Exiguobacterium sibiricum 7-3: one gene and its partner. Each later gene encodes a partner of the first gene's protein in a complex. Links are inferred from orthologs where the notes say so. Each region holds a gene or a part of one and is shown on either strand. Other genes may lie near its edges.

What was found.
Region 2: the proteins of mecA (region 1) and clpC are in contact, whole or in part, in a solved structure (PDB 3PXG), measured with the Bacillus subtilis proteins. The link is inferred for Exiguobacterium sibiricum 7-3 from one-to-one orthologs.

Annotation. Positions count from the first base shown.
Region 1 is NZ_KK211190.1:1,009,546-1,021,719, reverse strand. Bases 4,837-7,676 are described here. They hold mecA (adaptor protein MecA), read right to left. Parts: upstream 6,650-7,676; coding sequence 6,023-6,649; downstream 4,837-6,022. Other genes in these bases: P402_RS17045 (hypothetical protein), read right to left, coding at 7,392-7,529; spxA (transcriptional regulator SpxA), read right to left, coding at 6,819-7,217; P402_RS0106030 (SDR family NAD(P)-dependent oxidoreductase), read left to right, coding at 5,225-5,947; cls (cardiolipin synthase), read right to left, coding at 4,837-5,163. In the rest of the region: P402_RS0106050 (DsbA family protein), read left to right, coding at 1-591; pepF (oligoendopeptidase F), read right to left, coding at 761-2,563; P402_RS0106040 (competence protein CoiA family protein), read right to left, coding at 2,569-3,636; more of cls, read right to left, coding at 3,652-4,836; P402_RS0106010 (HD domain-containing protein), read left to right, coding at 7,753-8,286; P402_RS0106005 (ABC transporter ATP-binding protein), read right to left, coding at 8,336-9,289; P402_RS0106000 (ABC transporter ATP-binding protein), read right to left, coding at 9,289-10,362; opp3C (oligopeptide ABC transporter permease), read right to left, coding at 10,390-11,421; opp3b (oligopeptide ABC transporter permease), read right to left, coding at 11,421-12,174. UniProt on the Bacillus subtilis protein: Enables the recognition and targeting of unfolded and aggregated proteins to the ClpC protease or to other proteins involved in proteolysis. Acts negatively in the development of competence by binding ComK and recruiting it to the ClpCP protease.
Region 2 is NZ_JHZS01000004.1:848-13,305, reverse strand. Bases 8,426-11,549 are described here. They hold clpC (ATP-dependent protease ATP-binding subunit ClpC), read right to left. Parts: upstream 11,150-11,549; coding sequence 8,702-11,149; downstream 8,426-8,701. Other genes in these bases: P402_RS0100015 (ATP--guanido phosphotransferase), read right to left, coding at 11,149-11,549; radA (DNA repair protein RadA), read right to left, coding at 8,426-8,622. In the rest of the region: 23S rRNA (guanosine(2251)-2'-O)-methyltransferase RlmB, read right to left, coding at 1-516; P402_RS0100060 (Mini-ribonuclease 3), read right to left, coding at 608-1,012; cysS (cysteine--tRNA ligase), read right to left, coding at 1,009-2,406; cysE (serine O-acetyltransferase), read right to left, coding at 2,360-3,043; gltX (glutamate--tRNA ligase), read right to left, coding at 3,308-4,753; ispF (2-C-methyl-D-erythritol 2,4-cyclodiphosphate synthase), read right to left, coding at 4,799-5,281; ispD (2-C-methyl-D-erythritol 4-phosphate cytidylyltransferase), read right to left, coding at 5,284-5,967; P402_RS0100030 (PIN/TRAM domain-containing protein), read right to left, coding at 6,026-7,114; more of radA, read right to left, coding at 7,246-8,425; more of P402_RS0100015, read right to left, coding at 11,550-12,222; P402_RS0100010 (hypothetical protein), read right to left, coding at 12,215-12,458. UniProt on the Bacillus subtilis protein: Competence gene repressor; required for cell growth at high temperature. Negative regulator of comK expression. May interact with MecA to negatively regulate comK.

The DNA of each region.
Region 1 (12,174 bases):
CCTTCGCGATCTGCGTGTGATATGTCACCATTGCTGATTCTAAAAGCCATTGAATTGCAAGGTAAAACGTTTGGTATGCGATTCATGCGTCGTTTACGGATGTTGCATAATGTCGAAGGAAAAAGCGCTTATTCGCGTTCCTCTTTAATGCGCCTAGCAGAAGCACTAACGGAATTTGGTCTTGATTTAGCAGAATTCCATCGTGATATCGAATCAGATACCATTCAATTGATGCTCGAAAAAGAGACTGAACTGGTGACCGATTGGGACGTACGTATTCTGCCAACGCTTGCTTTTGTTGGAGATGAGGAAGCAATCAAGGCGGAAGGCCATTACGAATACTTGGTTTATGTATCGATTCTAAACGAGTTGTTAGAACAACCTTTCGAGAAGCAGGCAAAGCCTCCCCTCGAACAGTTCTTGAGACGGTATGACACAGCAACCACTTCTGAAATCGCATTTATCTATGATGCATCGGAAGCACAGATTGAGCATGAATTGAAAAAGTTAATGCTTCAACAAAAATGCGTTTCACTCACGTATTGTGACGGTAAAGTATGGCGTCACTTAAAAGACTCTGCCCATGCTTAACTCAAAGAAGCAGCTTCCACGTCAATCGCGGAAGCTGCTTCTTTGTCGTTCTTTTAAAATTGGATGGGGGAAAAGAGAATCATCAGGGGAATGTGATTCGCTTCACATGTTTAGTATAAACGAATATCCTTCTCCCCGAAAGTTCTTTGTTCATGTTTTCACAAAATTGTCATTCTCCGAGTAGTGCTTCAAATTCATCGAGTACCCGTTCGAATTGACGAAGGGCTGCTTCAACTGGAGCTTTCGTCGTCATATCGACGCCGGCCGCCTTGAGGACTTCGATTGGATAATCACTTGATCCTGCTTTGAGGAAGTTATTGATATATCGCTCGACCGCCGGCTCCCCTTCTTCTAAGATTTGCGAAGTCAGTGCTGCTGCTGCAGAAATACCTGTCGCATACTGATAGACATAGTAGTTGTAATAAAAGTGTGGAATTCGTGCCCATTCTAAACCGATTTCTTCATCTAACACGATACCCTCACCAAAATACGTTTCATTTAGGGCATAATACGTCTTAGTTAAGAATTCAGGTGTCAGAGCTTGTCCAAGACGTGCCGCTTCATGAATTTGGTGTTCGAACTCTGCAAACATCGTCTGGCGGAATAACGTTCCACGGAATGTTTCCAATTGGTTGTTCAGTAGATACAGTTTCTCGTTTTTATCTGTCACACGTTTCAATAAATAATCATTTAGGAGTGCTTCGTTTGTCGTCGACGCTACCTCAGCAACGAAGATCGAATAATCACCATAGGCATATGGTTGATTCTGACGTGTATAGTAGCTGTGTACTGAGTGACCAAACTCGTGCGCTAACGTAAACAGATTGTTGACGTTATCCTGCCAGTTCATCAAGATGAACGGCTGTGTATCGTATGCGCCTGACGAATAGGCACCACTCCGCTTACCACGTGTTTCACGGACATCAACCCAGCGTTCCGCAAGACCTTCTTCGAGAATATGTTTATATTCAGATCCTAGTGGAGCTAATCCATCTACCATCAATTGTTTGGCTTCTTCGTATGTTACCTTCATTTCGACTTCACTGACGAGCGGTGTATACATATCATACATATGCAGTTCATCGACGCCTAAAATCCGTTTACGTAAAGCAACATAACGGTGTAACAACGGAAGGTGTTCGTGAACCGCTTCAATCAATCCGTCATATACTTGTTCCGGAATCGTGTTTCCGTGTAACGCTGATTCGCGGGCAGTTTTGAACTTCCGGACCTCGGCATAGAAGTTATCTTTTTTGACCGAACCGGCTAAAGTGGAGGCTAATGTGTTCGTATACTGGCTATACGTCCCGTACATCGCTTTAAACGCTGCCTCTCGAACAGAACGGTCTTTTGACTCCATGAACGTGATAAAACGTCCGTGCGTCAGTTCTGCCTCTTCTCCGTCCTCCCCTTTGATTTTAGGGAATTTCATATCCGCATTATTCAGCATGCCAAACGTCGTTCCCGATTGTCCGAGGACTTCTCCCGCTTTTGCGAGAATCGCTTCTTCCGCTTCTGACAAGACGTGTTCCCGTTCACGGTTCAACTCGTCAAACGCGTGACGGTAAAGCGCTAAATCTGGATTCTGATCCAAGTAAGAAGCGATCGTCTCTTCTGGAACTTCTAACAGCTCAGGTGTCATGAATGCTAATGTCGCACCAATTTGCGAAGCCAGCGTCCGGGCACGGTCATTCATCGCCTGATAAAAACTATCCGCTGTATTCTCATCGTAACGCATATGTGCATATGTATAGAGCTTATGCAGCCGTCTTGAGATTTCGTCACGAAGTTGAAGTCCTTCAAATAAAGTTGCATCCGACTGTGCAAGACGCCCTTTATACTCGACAAGTAGTGGAAGCATTGCTTTCACTGACTCAAATTCTTCTTCCCATTTTTCGTTCGTTTCATAAATAGATTCTAAATTCCACGTCTCTTCGTTCTTAACGTCTTTTCGTGTTAATACTTCTGCCATTTGAATCACTCCTTTACTTCATTTATACCTGTTTCCCTTTCGACAAACAAACGAAGCGCTCCTGCTAACTTTTGATCTTCTTCCAAGCGAGTCGGTAAATCAACAGGACGGTTTTGAAAAAGTTCAGACAGGTGGTAGTGAAGAAAATTGATCATCGCCATCCATTCTTCAATCAGAACATATAAATCAGATAGCTCATATGGAATCTTCGACTGTGTCAAACATTCTATGAGGATTGAAAGGAGATCAGGAACGGAGTAATTTCCTTTTAAACGAAGGTAAACTGCTATTTGAATTTCAAAAGGATGGACAGGTACGGACAGTAACGGGGATAAGGGCAAAAAACACCAGGATGGAAGTGTAGAGACGCAAAGATTGGACTGATAAAGAGGAAAGCGTACATAACGATGCGGCAACGAAGAAAAGAAAGGACGAAGCCGATAGTGTTTTATCAGTTTCGTCCATGGTCGTTCGAGGAATTGTCGCGGTACCGGACGTGGGAAAAGAAATTGTTCCACTGACAAGGACACGCGTTGACAGATTACAAAACGTTGTGCGAACGGAAGTGGATGCATGTAGCGGATGATTTGTTCCTGCTCGACTAAATCAATATAACCATTCTTCATAAATGCCGGCTTCATCCAGCCATCGAGCTTAAGAAACCGACCGTTCGACTCATGAAACCCAATCCACCGCACTTGGTATCCACCTTGTTGATCGATCGACCATCTCCGTCGCCATTCTTCAGCGCTCATTTTCGAGCGCTGAATCTCAATCCCGATTTCTCCGGGCCATATTAAAAGATCAAATCGTCTTCGTCCCCGTACAGCCTCAATTTCAACCTTGAATCGCAGATTTTCAAAATAGGTAGCAAGTCGCTTTTTCCAAAATTGATGTTCTGACGATTCACCGGTACATGCCGTCATGTGAACAAAATGAAGCCGTTTTTTTCCTTGTCGGATCCGAAGGCGTGTTTGGCAATACGGACAGTACAGTATTTTGCCTGCTAACGATTGTAAGGTCTCAAGCTGACTGTTGATTCGATTTCCTTGCTCATCCATCGCCTCAAACATCTTACCCCCTCCTCACTAGAGCAACGGTGAAAATAACCGCGAAATTGATTCAATCAAACGTTGACTAAAACTCCTTTGAATAAATACACTGCGTTCAACCTGTGAAGAATTTGAAAAATCTTCATAAAAATCACGTGTCAATTCATGGACGGAATTTGTACCGTATAAAAAGGCATTTACTTCAAAGTTCAAATGGAAACTTCTTAAGTCCATATTCGCTGTCCCGATTGTCGCAATCGCATCATCGACTACAATGACTTTTGAGTGCATGAATCCTTTGTTGTATTCGTAAATCTTTACACCTGCTAATAATAAGTCGTCAAAATAAGAGCGACTGGCATAAAAAACAACTTTATGGTCCGGGAAACTCGGCAAGAGGATTCGGACATCAATACCAGACATGGCTGCGGTCTTCAAAGCTGTCATCAAGTCTTCGTCCGGAATTAAATAAGGAGAAGCGATATAAACCGAACTGCGGGCTTCCGTGATTAAACCAAAGTATAAAGACTTCATTGTTTCATGGGGTTCATCCGGTCCGCTCGCAATGATTTGGACGCCCCCTGTCGCCTCCTCCATGACTTCAAGCGGTTTCATGTAATACGGTGTAAACAACCTTTCTCCCGTCATATAGTACCAGTCCTGAAGGAAAATCAGTTGCAACTCCGAAACTGCTTCTCCTCTGACCAGCAGATGGGTATCTCGCCAAAATCCAAACATCTTATCTTTTCCCATATACTCGTCTCCAATATTGATTCCACCCGTGAAAGCAACTGTACCGTCAATGACAACGATTTTCCGATGATTGCGGTAATTGGATTTACTCGAGATGAAAGGCAGAACGACAGGGAAAAATGGACGCACTTCGATTCCGACCGCCTCCATTTTTTTGAAGTAGGCTTTGTCCGTTGAGAAACAGCCGACGGCATCATACAAAAAACGAACCTCTACCCCGGCTTCTGCACGCTCAATCAAAGCTTCCTGCAATTCAAGCGCAAGTCCGTCATCCCGGACGATATAGTACTCCAAATGAATATGGTGTTCTGCTTGACGGATCTCAGCTAACAACAAAGGAAATTTCTGCTGTCCATTCGTCAATACTTTCGTATGGCTATTATACGAAATCGGCAAGCGGCTGATAGAATCGATAAGTTTAACAACTTTCGTGTAACGTTCATGTTGGAACACCCGATTGTGTATCCCATGATCAAACTGGGTACGATATTTAATGTAAGACTCTTCATCGAGCATTGCTTTCAGACGAAACATTCTTTTTCGTCTATAATTTTGACCAAAGGTGAAATACACGAAAACACCGACGACCGGGAGTGCCATCATGACGAGCGCCCAGACAAGCGTTCGCTCAGGGTTCCGGTTCTCAAGCAAGATGATGACGAATACACTCAGTACGACGAGAATGATGACGAGGGAGAGCCATCCTACCATGTACACACTCCAGTAATAAGAAAGAAACCCGATCAGACTGACTGTCAATAGTAGCGTCATAAGTAATTGGACACGCCGCAACATGGTATCCCCTCCTGTAATTTGTTATGAATGACACACTTTTATGTAGAAGGGACGATTCAAAATGAAAACGTATCTAGTGACTGGTGCAACAAGTGGAATTGGTGAAGCTACCGCCTTACAATTAGCAAAAGAAGGACATACCGTCCTCGCGCTTGGACGAAATGAGGAGCGTGGTAAAGACTTGGAAAGTCGCGGTGAAGGACGAATCCACTTCTTTGCGGTCGACTTGTCTGCGCCTTCAGATATTGATCGGTTTTTCGAAGACACAAAAGAACGATTCCCAACACTTGATGGCATCTTTAACAATGCCGGAACCTTTGGAAAGCCGGTTGCACCAGAGCGTGTGACTGAACAACAAGCCGAAGTCTTTCAAGTCAATTATCATGCACCGGAACAGATCATTCAACATGCTGTCAAACGGCTGAGCCGGGGTGCTTCCATCGTCAATAATAGTGCGATCGTCGGTCATATCAAATTCCCTGCCATGCTCTTGCCGTATGCATCTTCCAAAAGTGCTCTTCTTACGCTTACGAAAACATATGCCGCTCGGTTTCACGGAAAATATCGTTTTAATGCTATTTGTCCCGGTCCTGTCGATACGAAGTTGAGTCATTCTTTATATGGCGGAAAAGATAAGTTTGATTTAGCGATGAAACATCATTTACGTGGTGAAGCAGCTCAACCGTCTGAAATTGCAGAAGTCGTCTGCTTTTTATTATCCGATAAAGCGAGCTACATCAACGGACAAACATTGGTCGTCGATGGCGGGTACACCCTCACTTGATTCTTCTACACAACAAAGGACTGCTTCCAAACAAATTGGAGCAGTCCTTTTCGGTTATATCGTTCGATACATCAGTTAATTCGGAAACTGTTTCCGGATAAACGTAAAGACGTTGTCAGGCACGATTATTTTTCCGTACTCAGCTACAGGATGAATCGTCTGTTCACTAAAGTTCAAGTACTCTGCAATCAGGCTCATCACATTTTCCTGCTCTTCCACTTCAGTCTCATCTTTGAAATGAAGATGCAACAGGTAGAGTCCATCTTTTTGATAAAGCGCGGTCTTTACTTCTTCGAAGATCGGTGCTTCTGCATATTGGCTAAGGGCAATGATATGCTCGAAATCTATTGTTTCAAATAAGACATCTTGACTGAGTTCCGTTTCTTTTTCTTCCGCATCAGACATCGCGGAACGAAGTAACGAATCCAACTCATCTTCGTCAACTTGCTCTCCGTCAATCGTTGTTTTAGCGATTGTAACGGTGACTTCTAAACCTTTTTCAAATGCCTGTACTTGTATCCATAGTGGACCTTCGAAGGAGATGGACTCTTTTTCATTCGCTTCATCCATCATCTGCCAGAATAGCTGTTCTCCACGCTCACGGTTGTACCAAATCTCGTCTCGGGCGAAGCCGCGGCGTTCGATGTCCGTGTACGTAATGAAGAACTTGACGGTGTTGTCATTGACGCGTTCGATTTTCAATATGTCCACTCCTTTCCTCTCGCTCTTATCTAGTATACGAACGAGCACTTCACATAGATTCAAAAGAATCATTAAACATATAAGGTATATTCCTTTGTTATCTCTATTTTAACCTTTTTAGGCGGTAACAAAAAGCACACTGCTCAGAAAGCAGCGTGCTCGGTGTATATTATTCGTTGACAAGGCGCTGTGCTTCTAATAATTGGAAAGTACGAACTTTACGTGGTAAAAATCGGCGGATTTCATCTTCATTGTATCCAACTTGTAGACGCTTTTCATCAATCAAAATCGGACGGCGCAACAATCCTGGATATTCTTGAATTAAATCATACAAGTGTTGTAATGATAGATTTTCAACCGATACATCTAATTTTGAAAAGACTTTTGAACGGGTCGAAATGATTTCATCCGTTCCGTCTTCTGTCATACGAAGGATCTGTTTAATTTCATCAAGCGATAATGGTTCTGAGAAAATATTGCGTTCCACAAATGGGATTTCATGTTCTTCAAGCCATGCGCGCGCTTTACGACAAGAAGTACAGCTTGGTGAAGTATAGAGTGTTACCATTGAAAAACATCCTCCCCCTGATTTCACATCATTTCTCCTGCGTAAATGTATTACACAGCAGCTGATGATTCTATTACTTGATAGTTTACATTGATTTCAACTGAAATAAAACCCAATATGTTTTGAGATGAAAGAACTTTTCGTAAAAAAACTTGCCAGAGCCACCAGGTGGCTTCAGCAAGCTGGTGTGTGATCAAAGGGTTGAGAAATCGTCTCTTTTGCTTTCGGGAGTTTAATCTCTTTTAATTTTTTTTCGAAAATGTCCCGCAAAAGGCGTTTTTTCAACTTTTTCTTCTTATCACGTTCTTTCATACTCCGACACCTCACTCGGTCCGAAAAAAGAACAGTTAACCAACGAAAGCTAAATTATCATCTTCTATATTACTTAGTATACCACGTTTACCAGATTTCTATTCCTACTTCAGACAATTAATTATGTGAGATTGTCGATTCGACTTCAGGAAATAGTTGCAATTGTCTTCAACTTCACGTAAAGTGTATAGAAATACTTACTCGTGAAAGGAGTTATTTTCTTATGGCAGTTACTCTCGTTACAATCATTGAGCATCCGATTGCTCAAAAATATCTAGAACGATCCGGCTTGAATCATGCCATTTCTGTAGCGGAACAGGCTTTGACACTCGCCACGCAACGTGGCCTTGATGCAGATACGGCGACGAAAGCTGCCTTGCTTCATGATATAGGTCATTACGAATGGTATACGGACGGCACCTGGAATTATGATCTCTACCGTCAGAATGATATCCATGCGATTAAAGGGGCAGAACGGGCACATAAACTGTTGATTCGTCTTGGCGAAGAGCCAGAGCGTGCAAAAGAAATCGCCTTAGCGGTTCTTCTGCATACAGATTCTTATTTACCGCCTGGTACGATCAACCGTACTCCGTTGCAACAATTGGTGCACGATGCAGATACGCTCGAAGAACAACCGGGTGGTCTTCATCATTATGAGAAGATTCCATTCGAAGAAGCCATCAAGCGTCTGCATGCTCTTGATTCGGTTGTCCACCGCTTCAACAACCTTCCTCGTATTGCTTCCGAAAATTAAAAAAAGGCATTCCCGAATTGATTCAGGAATGCCTTTTAGTTTGGTTTGATTAGACAAGTTGTGCTTGATATGCTTCGAGTTCTGCATCTGTCATTGAGACGTAATGACCCGGCTCGATTTCGCGTAATGGCGGGATACTCGAATCTTCATTCGATTTCCCAACCGCTCCGCCTGTCGGCCGATCATAAATGATCCGCTTACGTGTCCGCTCATGCTCCGGGTCCGGAAGTGGAATCGCTGATAACAAGGATTTCGTATAAGCATGGACCGGATTTTCATAAAGACGATCCGCGTCACATAATTCTACGAGGTGACCTTGATACATGACTCCGATACGATCTGAGATATATTTGACCATTGATAGATCGTGGGCAATGAACAGATATGTCAGACTGCGATCACGTTGCAACTTCTTCATCAAGTTGACAACCTGTGCTTGAATCGATACATCTAGTGCAGAGATTGGCTCATCGGCAATGATGAAGTCTGGTTCAACGGCTAACGCACGGGCAATCCCGATCCGTTGACGTTGTCCACCTGAGAATTCATGCGGATAACGGCTTGCGTGTTCTTTCGTCAAACCGACCGTTTCAAGAAGATCATACACACGGTCGTTTCGCTCGTCTTTCGACTTGGCAAGACCATGAATATCAATTCCTTCCGCGATGATATCTCCGACTGTCATCCGTGGATTTAATGATGCATATGGATCTTGGAAAATCATTTGCATCGAACGGTTGAATTTCAATTTCTCTTTACGCGATTTTTTAGCATGAACATTTTCACCTTTGAAAAGGACTTCTCCGTCCGTCGCATCGTATAAACCGATGATGGAACGCCCCGTTGTCGATTTTCCACAACCTGACTCTCCAACGAGACCAAGAACTTCCCCTTCGTAGATATCGAATGACAAACCGTCAACCGCTTTAACGACACGGCCACGACCAATATTAAAGTGCTGTTTCAAGTTTTTTACTTCAAGTAATTTACTACGATTCTCCATTACTTTAGACCGCCTTTCAGAAGCGATTTCGCGAATGTGCTATCTGGACGATATTTCAGCGCAAGATCGCGGATGGCTACTGGTGGTTCTACATATGGTGCTTGTGGATGTAATAACCAAGTTGCCGCTTCATGAGTATCTGTGATCGGGAAGAACGGAGGTTCTTTCTCGAAATCAATTTTCATTGCGTACTGATTACGTGGTGCGAATGCATCACCAACTGGTGGATGTAATAAGTTCGGTGGCGTACCAGGAATCGCCGGTAAGTCTTGCGAGCGATCATCAGACGGTCGTGGCATTGATCCAAGCAGTCCCCATGTGTAAGGATGACGTGGCTCATAGAAAATTTCATCAACCGTTCCTTTTTCAATCAACTTCCCAGCATACATAACCGCTACACGGTCTGCCATGTTCGCTACGACACCAAGATCGTGCGTGATGAAGATGATGGCTGTACCTGTTTTTTGTTGAATGTCTTTTAACAACTCAAGAATCTGCGCTTGAATCGTAACATCAAGTGCTGTCGTCGGCTCATCGGCGATCAAGACTTTAGGATTACAAGCCAGTGCAATCGCGATAACAATCCGTTGACGCATCCCACCTGAAAGTTGGTGCGGATACTGCTTCAGACGCGCTTCCGGGTTCGGAATTCCAACAAGTGTCAGTAATTCTAACGTCCGTTTTTTCGCTGCGTCGCCTGTCAATCCTTGGTGACGTTTCAAACCTTCTGCAATCTGTTTGAAGATGGTCATCGTCGGATTTAATGATGTCATCGGATCCTGGAAGATCATCGCGATATCACGACCACGGACTTTTTGCATTTCTTTATCTGAGAGTTTGACCAAGTCACGCCCGTCAAACATGATTTCACCTTTTGTGATCTCACCGGGAGGATTCGGAATCAAACGCATGATGGCTTTTGATGTAACCGACTTACCTGAACCAGATTCACCAACGATGGCAAGTGTTTCGCCTTTCTTTAAATCAAACGATACACCGCGGACGGCTTGAACCGTCCCAGCATACGTATGGAAAGCGACAGTCAGGTCGCGTACTGATAAAATAGTTTCCATTGTGGATGAACTCCTCTCTTATTTCCGTTAGCGACGCAGACGTGGGTCGAACGCATCACGTAATCCATCGGCTAGCATGTTAAAGCTGATCATGACAAGTACGAGGATTGTAGACGGGATGACGAGCAAGTAAGGGAATGTTTTTAATTCTTTGTACCCTTCATTGATCAGTGTACCCAGTGATGGTTGTGGTGGAGCAAGACCAAGACCGATGAAGCTTAAGAAAGCCTCGAAGAAGATCGCACCTGGAATCGTGAACATCAATGAAATGATGATTGTACCGAGTGTATTTGGAATCAAATGCTTGAATACTAAACGTGCGCTAGAAGCACCAAGTGTACGTGCTGCGAGAACGAATTCCTGGTTCTTAAGTTTCAGGATCTGTCCACGTACAAGTCGACTCATACCAATCCAGCCGGTGATTGTCATCGCGAGGATGATGGTTGTGATTCCCGGTTCAAGAATCAAGATGAACAAGATGATTAAAATCAAGTTCGGAATCCCTGTCAAGATTTCCGCAATCCGTTGCATGATATTATCGACGCGTCCACCGTAGTAAGCGGAAATACCGCCATACGTGACACCAACTAAAACATCAATAAGCGCTGCGACAAAACCGATGAAGAGTGAAATCCGTGTTCCTTCCCAGACGCGTGACCATAAGTCACGACCGAGATGGTCCGTACCAAACCAGAATGTATCTTTTACTTGTTTCGTTTCATAAAAATCGATCGGCTTTTCACCAAGTGTTGCCATTCCATCAAAACCAGCCCACTCAAGACCTGTGATTTTTGGTGGTAGTTTAGCTTGGGTAATTGTTTGGGTATAAGCATCTCTACCAGACAACATTGGTCCGAATAGTGATAACAGTGCAATGATGACGATGATGACGAGCGACAGGATAGCCGCTTTGTTTTTACGAAGGCGTGTCCACGCATCTTGCCAGAAGTTTAAGCTTTTCCCGGCAATTCGTTCGCCTGCTTGTTCATTAAATTCTACTGGTTGGAACAGCGATGAGTCGAACTGTTCTGCTTTTGCATTTGAATTTTGTTCTGCCATTATTTGCTACCCCCCAAACGAATCCGTGGATCAACGACACCGTACAGAATATCGACGATCAAGATCATCAAGATGAAGACTGCTGAGAAGAACAGTGTTGTCCCCATGATGACCGTGTAGTCATTTTGTGTGATGGATGAAACGAACAATTCACCAAGACCCGGTACTGCAAAGATTTTCTCGATAACGAATGTTCCGGTAATCAAGGCTGCCGTCATCGGTCCAAGAATCGTGATTGCTGGAATCAAGGCATTACGCACCATGTGTTTCCAAGTGATTGATTGACCATCTAGGCCTTTTGCCTTAGCGAGTGTCACGTAATCCTGCCCGGTGACTTCAAGCATTTCCGTTCGAACGAAACGGGCAATCGAGGCCGTTACGCCGAGCGATAAGGAAACGGTCGGAAGAATCGTATGTGCTGGACTTTCCCAGAAGGCTACTGGCAATACGCCCCATTTCACTCCGATATAATATTGAAGAAGTGACGCAAATACGAATGATGGCACGGAAATCCCGAGTACCGAAATGAACATCGCACCATAGTCAACTGCAGTATTGTGGCGAAGAGCCGCGACAACACCTAGAACAAGACCAAGTAATACACCTAGAACAAGGGCTTGAATACCTAATTGAGCGGATGGTCCAATTCGTTCCATAATCAAATCTGTTACTGGACGGCTGTCATATTTAAATGATACGCCGAGGTCCCCTTGTACTAAGTTGACCATGTACGCTGCATAGCGTTGTGGAAGC
Region 2 (12,458 bases), on another replicon or contig:
CTTTAAGTCTTCCATCGTCCGTGTCAGGTTCGTCACACGAACGACCGGGATATGTTCGATTGCACCGGTCGAAGCTTTCGCGACGACCTGTGTCAATCCGACCGACCGGCGTTTCGGAATGATGATCCCGTGGGCACCGACGGCATCTGCCGTCCGGAGAATCGATCCGAGATTATGCGGGTCTTCAAGTTCATCGAGTAAAATCATCAACGGTGTCTCGTCCTTCTTTTCTGCCAGTGCAAAAATATCGTCGAGTTCCGCATACTCGTATGCCGCGACGGCAGCCACGACACCCTGGTGATTGTCACTTCCCGTCAGACCGTGTAATTTCGAGCGCGGAACGATTTGCGTTTGGACACCTGCTTCTTTTGCCATCGCATGAATGACGGCAAGCGGTCCTTTCTGCTGCCCTTCCTGGATAAAGAGCTTGTTCATCTCACGCCCTGTCCGTAAGGCTTCGAGAACGGGATTCCGTCCGTATAAGAAATCCTGTCCTTCCTCAAGCGGCTCGATCACGATGGTCTCTTCTTGTTTTGCTTCAACTTTCTTCTGTCTCGTTTTTTCGCCATGTGACTTATCTTTTGGTTTACGCGCCGGTTGGAACGGTTTATTTTCCGTCCGTTGCTTCGGCTTCGAGTAATTCGAACGCTTGTCCGATGAGTTCTTCAAGACGATCCCCTCCTTCTGCAAGATAGATATATCCGAGCAATGCTTCAAACGCCGTTGCATAACGGTACGTATGAACATCCGTACTTTTCGGGACAGAACCGGATTTCGCGTTCTTCCCACGCCGGACGACGGCTTGTTCTTCTTCTGTTAACGTATTTTCATTTAACCAGTGTGTCACGACGAAGGCTTGCGCCTGAGCGCGGACATAGCGGATGGCAGCCTGATGCAACTCACCCGGTTTGACATATCCCTTTTCAAGCAACCGTTCCCGGACGTGCATCTCGTAGACAACATCGCCCATATAAGCGAGTGCCAGGGCATTTAATTGTTTGTAGTTCTTCATCCGCGCTTCCACCGCATCCCTTGCGCTGTATCCTCAAGCAGGATGCCTTGGTCACGCAGTTGATCACGGATCGCGTCTGCCCGGGCGAAGTCCCGTTCTTTTCGTGCTGTGTCACGATCGCGAATCAACTGTTCGACTTCTTCATCGAGCAACCCTTTTTCAATCGTCAACGTGACACCGAGGACCGTCGACAGTTCATGGAACACTGCCAAGAATCGTTCCAGCACGTCTGTTGCGACCTGGTCTTCTCCAAGGTAGAGGTTCGCTTCCTTCGACAGATCAAACAAATCGGTCACAGCGTTCGCCGTATTGAAATCATCATCCATCGATGTGATGAAGTGCTGTTTGATTTCTTCGATCCGGTTCAACCATTTGTCAGTTGCTGTTCCAAGATTAGCCGTCATCGTCAAACGATGTTCAACGTTTGCGACCGATTCACGGATTCGTGCCAACCCGTTTGCTGCCTGATCAATCAGGTCACGACTGTAGTTGATCGGATGACGGTACTGGACCGACAGCATGAAGAAACGTAAGACCATCGGATCGACGGCTTGAATCGCTTCGTGGACCGTTAAGAAGTTGCCCAGTGATTTTGACATCTTTTCATTTTCGATGTTAAGGAACCCGTTATGCATCCAGTAGTTCGCAAACTTCTGTGAGTTGCAAGCTTCCGATTGAGCAATCTCATTTTCATGGTGCGGGAATTTAAGGTCTTGTCCGCCCGCATGAATATCAATCGTATCCCCGAGATACTTTTTCGCCATCGCTGAGCACTCGATGTGCCAGCCGGGACGGCCTTCTCCCCATGGACTCGTCCATGCCGGTTCACCCGGTTTCGCTGCTTTCCATAGGACGAAATCGAGCGGATCTTCTTTTTTCTCGCCGACTTCGATCCGCGCACCCGAGCGGAGTTCATCAATCGACTGTTGACTTAGCTGACCGTAATCTTTAAAGCTGCGTGTCCGGAAGTAGACATCTCCGCTTGACGCATAGGCATTCCCTTTTTCGACGAGCACTTCGATGAAAGCGATGATATCGTCCATCGTTTCCGTGACGAGCGGATGAATATCCGCTTTTTGGACATTCAACGCACCTGTATCCGCGTGATAGGCTTCGATGAATCGTTTCGTCAGTGCATGGTAATCTTCTCCGAGCTCATTCGCTGTCCGGATGATTTTATCGTCGACATCCGTGAAGTTCGAGACATATTTAACGTCATAGCCCCGGTACGTAAAGTAGCGGCGGACCGTATCAAAGACGATGGCCGGACGGGCATTCCCGATATGGATGTAGTTATAGACGGTTGGTCCACAAACATACATCTTGACCTTTCCTTCTTCGAGCGGTTTAAACGGTTCCTTTTTTCCGGTCATGCTGTTGTAAAGTTGTATCATGGCGGTGTCCTCCTTTTATTCGTTCAATCTCACGTTTTAATTGTTCAAGTTCCAGTTCAACCCGTTCCTGGCATTCACGAACCGGATCGGGTAATTGATGATCAAGCGGTGCATCGACTTTTATTCCGTCTTGTATCACGACACGTCCGGGAATTCCGACAACTGTCGCATTTGACGGTACATTTTTTAGAACAACGGAGCTTGCGCCAATCTTCGATGAATCACCAATCGTGATATCACCGAGTACGCGTGCTCCGGCTGATACGAGGACACCATTTCCGAGTGTCGGATGCCGTTTGCCCGTTTCTTTCCCTGTTCCCCCCAGTGTCACACCTTGGAACAGGGTGACATCGTCGCCGATAATCGCCGTTTCCCCAATGACGACTCCCATACCATGGTCGATGAAGAGACGCCGGCCGATTGTCGCACCGGGATGAATCTCAATTCCCGTCAGGAACCGGCTGAATTGCGACAACAGCCGTGCGGCAAGATGCAAATTCATCTTCCACATACGATGAGCCAACCGGTGCATCCAGACGGCATGTAATCCCGGATAGGTCAAGACGACTTCCATCGTACTCCGGGCTGCCGGATCCTGTTTAAATACATTGCGGATATCTTCACGCATCCGTGTCATGTTCGTTCTCCTCTCCATAAGAAAAAGCGCCCCCGTGCATCGCTGCACAGAGACGCCAATCAGCGCGGTCCCACTCTGTTTGGATGAACTGAATCATCCCTCTCCGGTCCGTTAACGCCGGAGATACGTCTACGCCTACTCTCACTGATTTCGGGTAGCACTCAGAGGGGCATTTCGAAAGCGCGTCCGTTCAAGCTTTCTCACCACTCAAGCTTGTCTCTGTACAACGGACATCGTTCCTACTTTCCTCATCTACGCTTTATTTTATGCGTCTAGACGCGCAAGTACGCGGTCTTTTCCTAATAATTGAATCGTGTTCGGAAGCTCTGGTCCGTGTGTTTGTCCGGTCGTTGCGACACGGATTGGCATGAACAGATTTTTCCCTTTTTGTCCGGTTGCTTTTTGGGTTGCTTTGATTGCCCCTTTAATGGCTTCCGGTGTCCATTCTTCAAGTGTCCGCAACTGGTTCGCGAATTCACTCAAGACTGCAGGAACGGTTTCTCCTGCCAAGACAGTGTTTGCCTCTTCATCATACACCAGTTCATCCTCAAAGAACATCTCTGAAAGCTCGACGATTTCTGCGCCATGTGTCATCTGTTCCCGGTATAATCCGACCAGGTTTTGTGCCCAGACAAGTTCTTCTTCCGTCGGTTCGCTTGACACACGTCCCGCGTCTTGCAGGAATGGCAGGCTTGCTTCGAATACTTCTTCGAACGATTGGTGTTTCATGTATTGACCGTTAATCCAAGCCAGTTTTTGTTGGTCAAAGACAGCTGGACTTTTTGAAAGACGGGACGCATCGAAAATTTCGATGAACTCTTCTTTTGTGAAGATTTCCTGTTCACCGACCGGCGACCACCCAAGTAACGTCACGAAGTTAAGTAACGCTTCCGGCAAGTAACCGAGATCTTTATACTGCTCGATGTATTGGATGATCGACTGATCACGTTTCGAGAGTTTTTTGTGTTCTTCGTTGACAATCAATGTCATGTGACCGAATGTCGGATAGTCCCAACCGAACGCATCATAAATCATCATCTGCTTCGGTGTGTTCGAGATATGGTCGTCTCCACGCAGGACGTGGCTGATTTCCATCAAGTGATCATCAACGACGACAGCAAAGTTGTACGTCGGAATCCCGTCTTTTTTAACGATGACCCAATCGCCGAAGTCTTTTGATTCGAACGAGACGTCTTCTTTGACGATATCGTTCCATGTGTAGGTGACGCTTTCCGGAACACGGATCCGAATCGACGGTGTCCGTCCTTCTGCAACGAACGCCTCTTCTTGTTCTTGCGTCAGGTTGCGGTGTGCACCTGAATAACGTGGTGCTTCCCCACGGGCGATTTGCGCTTCCCGTTCTGCTTCGAGCTCTTCCGATGTCATATAACAGCGGTAAGCCAGTCCTTTTTCAAGTAACTCGTCTGTGTATTTTTTGTACAGATCGAGTCGCTCCATTTGGAAGTAAGGACCATAGTCGCCACCGCGACCCGGACCTTCATCCCAGTCGATGCCGAGCCATTCGAGGTACTTCATCTGACTTTCCACACCACCATCGATGTTTCGTTTCTGATCCGTATCCTCAATCCGTAAAATCATCTTGCCGCCTGCATGTCGTGCAAACAGGTAGTTAAACAATGCTGTTCGTGCGTTTCCAATATGAAGGTGTCCCGTTGGACTTGGTGCATAACGTACACGTACTTCTGCCATTACCGATCCACTCCTTTAGTCTAAAATTCGCTTACCTAGTATACCTTATTCTTCGATTCGTTTCAGCAAAATCACAGCCTGACATGCGATTCCTTCTTCACGTCCCGTAAAGCCGAGCCATTCCGTCGTCGTCGCCTTGACGTTGATTTGTTCGATATCCGCGTCAAGAAGTTCCGCGATCCGTGCCCGCATCGTATCGATGTATGGACGTAACTTTGGAGCTTGTGCAATGACGGTCGCGTCTAAATTGCCCAGTTCATAACCTTGTGCTTTGACGAGTGCATAAACGTGCTGCAACAATTTTGCTGAGTCGGCGTCTTTAAATTCCGGGTCCGTATCGGGGAAGTGTTTTCCGATATCGCCCGCTGCGATCGCACCAAGAGCCGCGTCAGCAATCGTATGTAACAGGACGTCAGCATCCGAATGACCGAGTAACCCTTTCGTATGCGGAATCTCGATTCCACCTAAAATCAGTTTGCGATCCTCTGCAAAGGCATGTACATCAAATCCTTGTCCAATTCGAATCATCATCATTTCCCTCGTTTCGTTAGAATGGCTTCTCCAAACAGTAAATCGTCCGGTGTCGTCACTTTAATGTTCTCATATTGTCCGGTGACCCAAGTCACCGTTCCTCCGTCCCATTCTATCAAACTTGCGTCATCCGTACCTAAAAATTCCGTCGCCGCTTTGGCATGAATGCTTCGAATCTTCTCTAAATCAAAGGCTTGCGGTGTTTGGGCTGCCATCAGCTGATCGCGGGGGACCGTCTCGACAATCACGTCGCCGTCAATCCGTTTGACGGTATCCTTAATCGGCACCCCTAAAATCGCAGCTCCGGTCTGTTCAGCTGCTTCGACGACCTGCTGAATCGATTCGACAGTCACGAACGGTCGTGCTCCGTCATGAATCAAGACGATACCCGGTTCTGTCACCGCCTCTAGTCCACGCTGCACACTTTCCTGGCGTTCCCGCCCACCCGGGACGAGACGGATCGATGTCTTGTATTGTGCCGTGATACGTTCGAACCACGATTGCTCCGCTGGATTAATCGCAAGAATAATTTCAAGACAAGCCGGATCCTGCTCAAAGACATCCAGTGTCCATTCGATGATGGAACGGTTTCGTAACGTCAGCATCAACTTGTTTCGATCGGCCCCCATCCGTTTCCCTGCTCCGGCGGCCGGAATGACAATCCGATATGTGTGCTCTTTCATCTAATTCCCTCTTTTCCCATAAGTAAAGACTGCCAAAATAGATTTGGCAGTCCGCTGTTTATTTTTCCTGGGGTTTCGCGAAAATCATTCGTCCTGCAGACGTCTGCAGCACACTTGTCACGACAACACCAATCGTTTTCGAAATCAAATGTTTTCCCTCTTCAACGACGACCATCGTTCCATCCTCGAGGTACGCAATTCCCTGTTTTTGCTCTTTTCCTTCTTTGATGACAAGAACCGTCATCTCTTCACCGGGAATCACCACCTGTTTGACGGCATTCGCCAAATCGTTAATGTTCAAGACGGGTACGTTCCGCACTTCACAGACCTTATTTAAGTTGTAGTCGTTCGTGACGACGATTCCTTTGATCAGTTCTGCCAGTTTAATCAACTTGATGTCAACTTCCGGAACATCCTCAAAATCACCGTCATAAATTTCAACTTCCATCCCGGGAATCGATTGCAATTCCTTCAGCACATCGAGTCCACGACGTCCGCGGTTTCGCTTCAGTGTATCTGATGAATCCGCAATATACTGCAACTCACCGATGACGAATTGCGGAACAATCAGTTTACCTTCCACAAATCCGGTTTTCGCGATATCGGTAATCCGGCCGTCGATGATGACACTCGTATCGAGAACTTTACTGTTCGATTTTGCCACAATAACAGGCTCAGCTGCTTTTTTCTCCGTCTGATTGTTACTGTTACGCAAGAAGACTTTTGTCAGTTCGTGACGCTTCCGGTAACCGACCGTGAATCCGAGGTAACCGAACAAAACTGCGACAATCACGGTTAACACATTACTGAGTAATGGAATACCGACTAGTTCAATCAGCATGCTGACAAGAAATGCCATGACAAGACCAACCAATAAGCCGAATGTGCCGAAAAATAAATCGGCGACCGGTGCTTTCACTAACTTTTCTTCTAAAAACCGGAGAAGTCGAATCACAGAATCCGTAATGAATAATCCAATTAATAAAAATATGAGTGCACCAATCGTTCCTGTTACATATGTGGTCATCAACCATTCCGGGAAAGCCATCTTCGTCGCCGCTTCAATCAGCTGAAATAATTGAGGAAGCAACAAGATACCAAGCGCAAGACCTAGTAATGCAAAAAAGATCCTGATGACGATTTTCAATCTTCCCACCTCCTTTTATTATTTTAAGTTCATTGTAACATGTATTTATTTGAATCACCTACGCCTTAAGATGGGGAAACTGTTTACAGGTCTGTTACACCTTCCCCATCTTTTGCCATAGTTGAAACCGCTTAAAACGGAATCGTTTCCCGTAACGCTTCATCGACACTTTCAACACCGATTACCGTGATGCCGGGCGGATACGTCCAGCCACCCAGATTGTTTTTCGGAATGATCGCACGGGTGAAACCAAGCTTCGCCGCTTCCGCGACCCGTTGTTCGATCCGTGATACGCGTCTGACTTCTCCGGTCAATCCGACTTCTCCGATGACGACATCTGTCGGTCGCGTCGGCTTATCGCGGAAACTGGATGCGACTGCGACACAAATTGCTAAATCGATCGCCGGTTCATCGAGTTTGACTCCACCTGCCGCCTTGAGATACGCATCTTGCGTCTGGAGCAACAAGCCCGACCGTTTTTCTAAAACAGCCATCAGCAAAGCGACTTTATTCTGATCGATTCCGGTCGCCATACGGCGTGGATTACCGAACGATGTCGGAGAAATCAAAGCTTGTAGTTCCACAAGAACTGTCCGCGTTCCTTCCATTGAGGCGACGATGGTCGAACCGGACACACCGGATGTCCGTTCTTCCAGGAAAATCTCAGATGGATTCAAGACTTCTTCAAGACCTGATTCCCGCATTTCAAAAATGCCGATTTCATTCGTCGAACCAAAGCGGTTTTTGACGGCACGTAAAATCCGGAACGTATGGTGGCGTTCCCCTTCAAAGTACAGCACGGCATCGACCATATGCTCAAGCAGACGCGGTCCGGCAATCGATCCCTGTTTGGTCACATGACCGACGATGAAGATCGCAATACCACGACTCTTGGCAATTTTCATCAGCATCGCTGTACATTCCCGGACTTGCGTGACACTGCCTGGAGCCGACTGAATCTCATCAATATAGACGGTCTGAATCGAGTCGATAATCAGGAAGGCCGGGTTTTCTTCATCGACGACCCGTTCGATCATATTCATGTCCGTCTCGCTCAAGACAAACAGGTCCTGTGTCGGTAAGCCGAGTCGTTCCGCCCGTAATTTTGTTTGTTTAAGCGATTCTTCCCCTGAAATATACAAGACTTTCTCTCCACGCGCGGCGAGTCGTGCACTTGTCTGAAGTAAAATCGTCGACTTCCCGATTCCGGGATCTCCACCGACAAGAACCATCGAGCCCGGTACAATCCCACCGCCGAGAACCCGGTCAAATTCACCGCTACCCGTAAAGACGCGGCTTTCTTCCTGTGACAAGATATTCGATAACCGTTCCGGTTTTAATTGTTTTGTCGTCGTGTGCACGAAGGCAGAACCCCGCCGTGCCTTTTTCTCTTCTATGACTTCTTCGACCATCGTGTTCCATTCCCCACAGCCGGAGCAACGGCCCATCCATTTCGGAGATTCCGTTCCACAACTTTGGCAAACAAACTTCGTCTTTAGTTTAGCCAATTGATTCATCCTTTCTTTTTATCAAGAAAAAAATCCAGCTTTCGCCTCATACTTGCGAAAGCTGGACCCTGTTGATCAATTATTCGGTCGTTGCTGGTTCAGCTTGATGACGGCGGACGATAAATTCACCATCTTCGACATCAAGTGCCACCCGCTCACCTTTTTGAATATCACCAGCAAGCAAGGCTTCTGACAAACGATCCTCTGCTTCCCGTTGAAGAGCACGACGGATTGGACGGGCTCCGTATTCCGGATCATATCCGATATCCGCGATTTTCGAGAGCGCGGCCGGCGTCAACTCGAAATGCACTTGTTGTTCCGCCAGACGTTTTTCAAGTGTTTTTGCCATTAATTTGACGATTTCCTCGATGTGTTTTTTCTCAAGTGAGTGGAAGACGATCGTTTCGTCAATCCGGTTCAAGAATTCAGGACGGAAGGCTTTTTTCAGCTCATCCATGACTTTCCCCTTCATATCTTTGTACTCACGATCCGTATCATCCGAGACTGCAAAGCCAACGTATTTGTTGCGTTTGAGTGCACTTGCTCCGACATTTGACGTCATGACGATGATCGTATTTCGGAAGTCGACTGTCCGACCTTTTGAATCCGTCAAGCGACCGTCGTCTAGCACTTGAAGCAAAATGTTGAAGACTTCAGGGTGTGCTTTCTCAATTTCATCAAGCAAGATAACAGAGTATGGTTTCCGGCGTACTTTCTCCGTTAACTGACCGCCTTCTTCATATCCGACATATCCCGGAGGAGAACCTACAAGGCGACTTGTCGCATGTTTCTCCATGTACTCGGACATATCGATTCGGATGATGGCATCTTCGTCACCGAACATCGCTTCCGCGACAGCCCGGGCAAGTTCCGTTTTACCGACACCGGTTGGTCCGAGGAAAATAAATGAACCAATTGGACGTTTTGGATCTTTTAAACCAGCGCGTGCACGACGGATTGCTTTTGAAATCGATTTAACGGCTTCATTTTGACCGATGACACGTCCATGAAGAATTTCTTCAAGACGTAATAAGCGGTCGGTTTCTTCTTCTGCAATCTTCGTGACCGGAACACCTGTCCAGTTGGCGACGACTTGTGCGATATCGTCTTTTGTCACTTCTAATTTTTCGTTGCCTTGCTTGTTCTGCCATTCTTCTTTTAAGCGTTCCAATTCATCACGCAATTTTTGTTCTGTATCACGGAGACTGGCTGCTTTTTCGAATTCCTGGCTTTGAACGGCTTCGTCTTTGTCTTTACGAATACCTTCAAGCTTCGCTTCGACTTCTTTTAAGTTCGGTGGTGCTGTATATGAGCGTAAACGAACTTTTGAAGCGGCTTCATCAACCAAGTCGATTGCTTTATCCGGTAGGAAACGGTCTGAGATGTAACGGTCCGAAAGTGTTACGGCTTCTTGAATCGCTTCATCCGTAATCGTCACACGGTGGTGTGCTTCATAACGGTCGCGAAGACCAAACAAGATTTGTGTCGCTTCATCTGTTGTTGGTTCAGCAACTTGAATCGGTTGGAAACGACGTTCGAGTGCCGCATCTTTTTCGATGTACTTCCGGTACTCATCCAGTGTTGTCGCACCGATACATTGCAATTCACCACGGGCAAGTGACGGCTTGAGGATGTTTGATGCATCAATTGCTCCTTCTGCTCCACCGGCACCAATTAATGTGTGCAATTCGTCGATGAAGAGAATGATGTTTCCAGCCTGACGAATCTCGTCCATGACTTTTTTCAAACGGTCTTCGAACTCACCACGGTATTTTGTTCCGGCGACGAGTGTTCCCATATCGAGAACCATGACGCGTTTATTCCGTAACGTCTCCGGTACTTCATTGTTGATGATTTGTTGGGCAAGCCCTTCGACGACGGCTGTTTTACCAACACCCGGCTCTCCGATTAAGACCGGATTGTTTTTCGTCCGACGGCTTAAGACTTCAATGACACGTTGGATTTCTTTCGCACGACCGATGACTGGATCAAGACGTGTCTCCCGTGCTTGTTGTGTCAAGTCGCGTGCGAGACCATCAAGCGTCGGTGTCGCGACACCAGAGCCCGCTTGCGACGCATTGGCTGTCGTTTCGCTGTTGCCAAGCAATTGGAGTACTTGCTGACGGGCTTTAGAGAGACTGATGCCAAGGTTGTTTAAGACACGTGCTGCGACGCCTTCTCCTTCACGGATTAAACCAAGTAGGAGGTGTTCTGTACCAACGTACGAATGGCCTAGTTTACGGGCCTCATCCATCGACAGCTCGATGACTTTTTTCGCGCGTGGTGTATAGTGAATCGTTGTCGCACCGTCTTGACCGCGACCGATTAAAGCTTCAACTTCCATTTGAATCTTATCTGAACTGAGTCCAAGTGCTGTCAAGGCTTTCGCAGCAATCCCGTCTCCTTCACGTACAAGTCCGAGTAAAATGTGTTCTGTCCCGATATTATGGTGACCAAGACGTACCGCTTCTTCTTGTGCAAGTGCGAGTACGCGTTGAGCACGTTCTGTGAATCGTCCAAACATCATTACGCAAAACCTCCTTGTGTGTGATCCCTGTTTGTCTGTTCGGTTAACATCTGACGAATGGTGCTCGCTCGTTCGATGTCCCGTTCTCTTGATGTTAATTGTTTCCCGAAATGCTTTTGTAGAAAACCTGTTTGTAGCGATACAAGCAAATGATGGAATAAGTTTGGCGGAAGTTCGACTGCCAAACCTAGGCTATCGGCTAACCGGACATCTGATAAACGTTCTGTTGCTTCCCGTGCCGTAATTAATCGGGCCGATCGTAAAATTCCGGATGACCGGTAGAGCCGGTCTTCTAGTTCTTCTTGATACGTCTCCAATAATCCTTTTCTTGCAGCCTGTTCTGCTTCAATTAATGCTTCAACTGCAAATTGATAATCCGTAATCAGCATATCTTCACTGGCTCCAAGTGTCCGTTGATTCGACAATTGAAACATTCGGCCTGAAGCATCGCTTCCTTCGCCGTAACGCCCACGAATCGCAAAACCTAGCTGCCGCAGGTGTTTAATATACCCTTGGATTTGATTTGTCAGAACGAGTCCCGGTAAATGCAACATGACCGAAGCCCGTAAACCTGTGCCGACGTTACTCGGACAAGTCGTCAAATACCCCAGCGTATCATCAAAAGCTATCTTGAAACGTTCACTGATTAAACGGTCGACTTGCTTTGCCACCCGAAATGCTTCTTCTAACTGCAGACCCGGTAAAAGAGTTTGAATACGGAAATGGTCTTCTTCATTCACCATGACACTGATTTGCTCATCTTCGCTTATAAAAAGTCCGGTTCGGGGATGCGTCGCAAGAGCAGGACTGATCAAATGTTTTTCCACTAAAGCAGTTCGTGTTAAGGCATCGACTTGATCGACTCGCCCGAATTGAAATCCTTTTAGTCCGGATAATTGACGTTCTGTTTCGTTGATTAACGCATTTGCCTGATTTTCTGTCATTCTTGTCGAAAATGGATAATGGGCCACATTACGCGCTAAGCGAATCCGTGTCGAAACGACGATATCATCGTAAGGTGCCTGCTGATCCATCTTTTGACTAAGAGGTTGCGTCAATAGTTCTTCAAACATGGCGCAAATCCTCCTCCACATTCACAATCTGCTGCTTGATGAGTTCTGCTTCTTCATAGTCTTCCGATAAGATCTTACGGTTTAATTGTTCTTTGAGTCGACTCAACTGTTGTGCCAATCGTTTCTCGACCGACTCTTCTTCAGGACGTGAGCCATAATGTTTCGTATGACCGTGTTGAAACTGACGAATCATCCCATCTACTTCTTCTTTAAAAAACGAATAGCATGTTGCACAA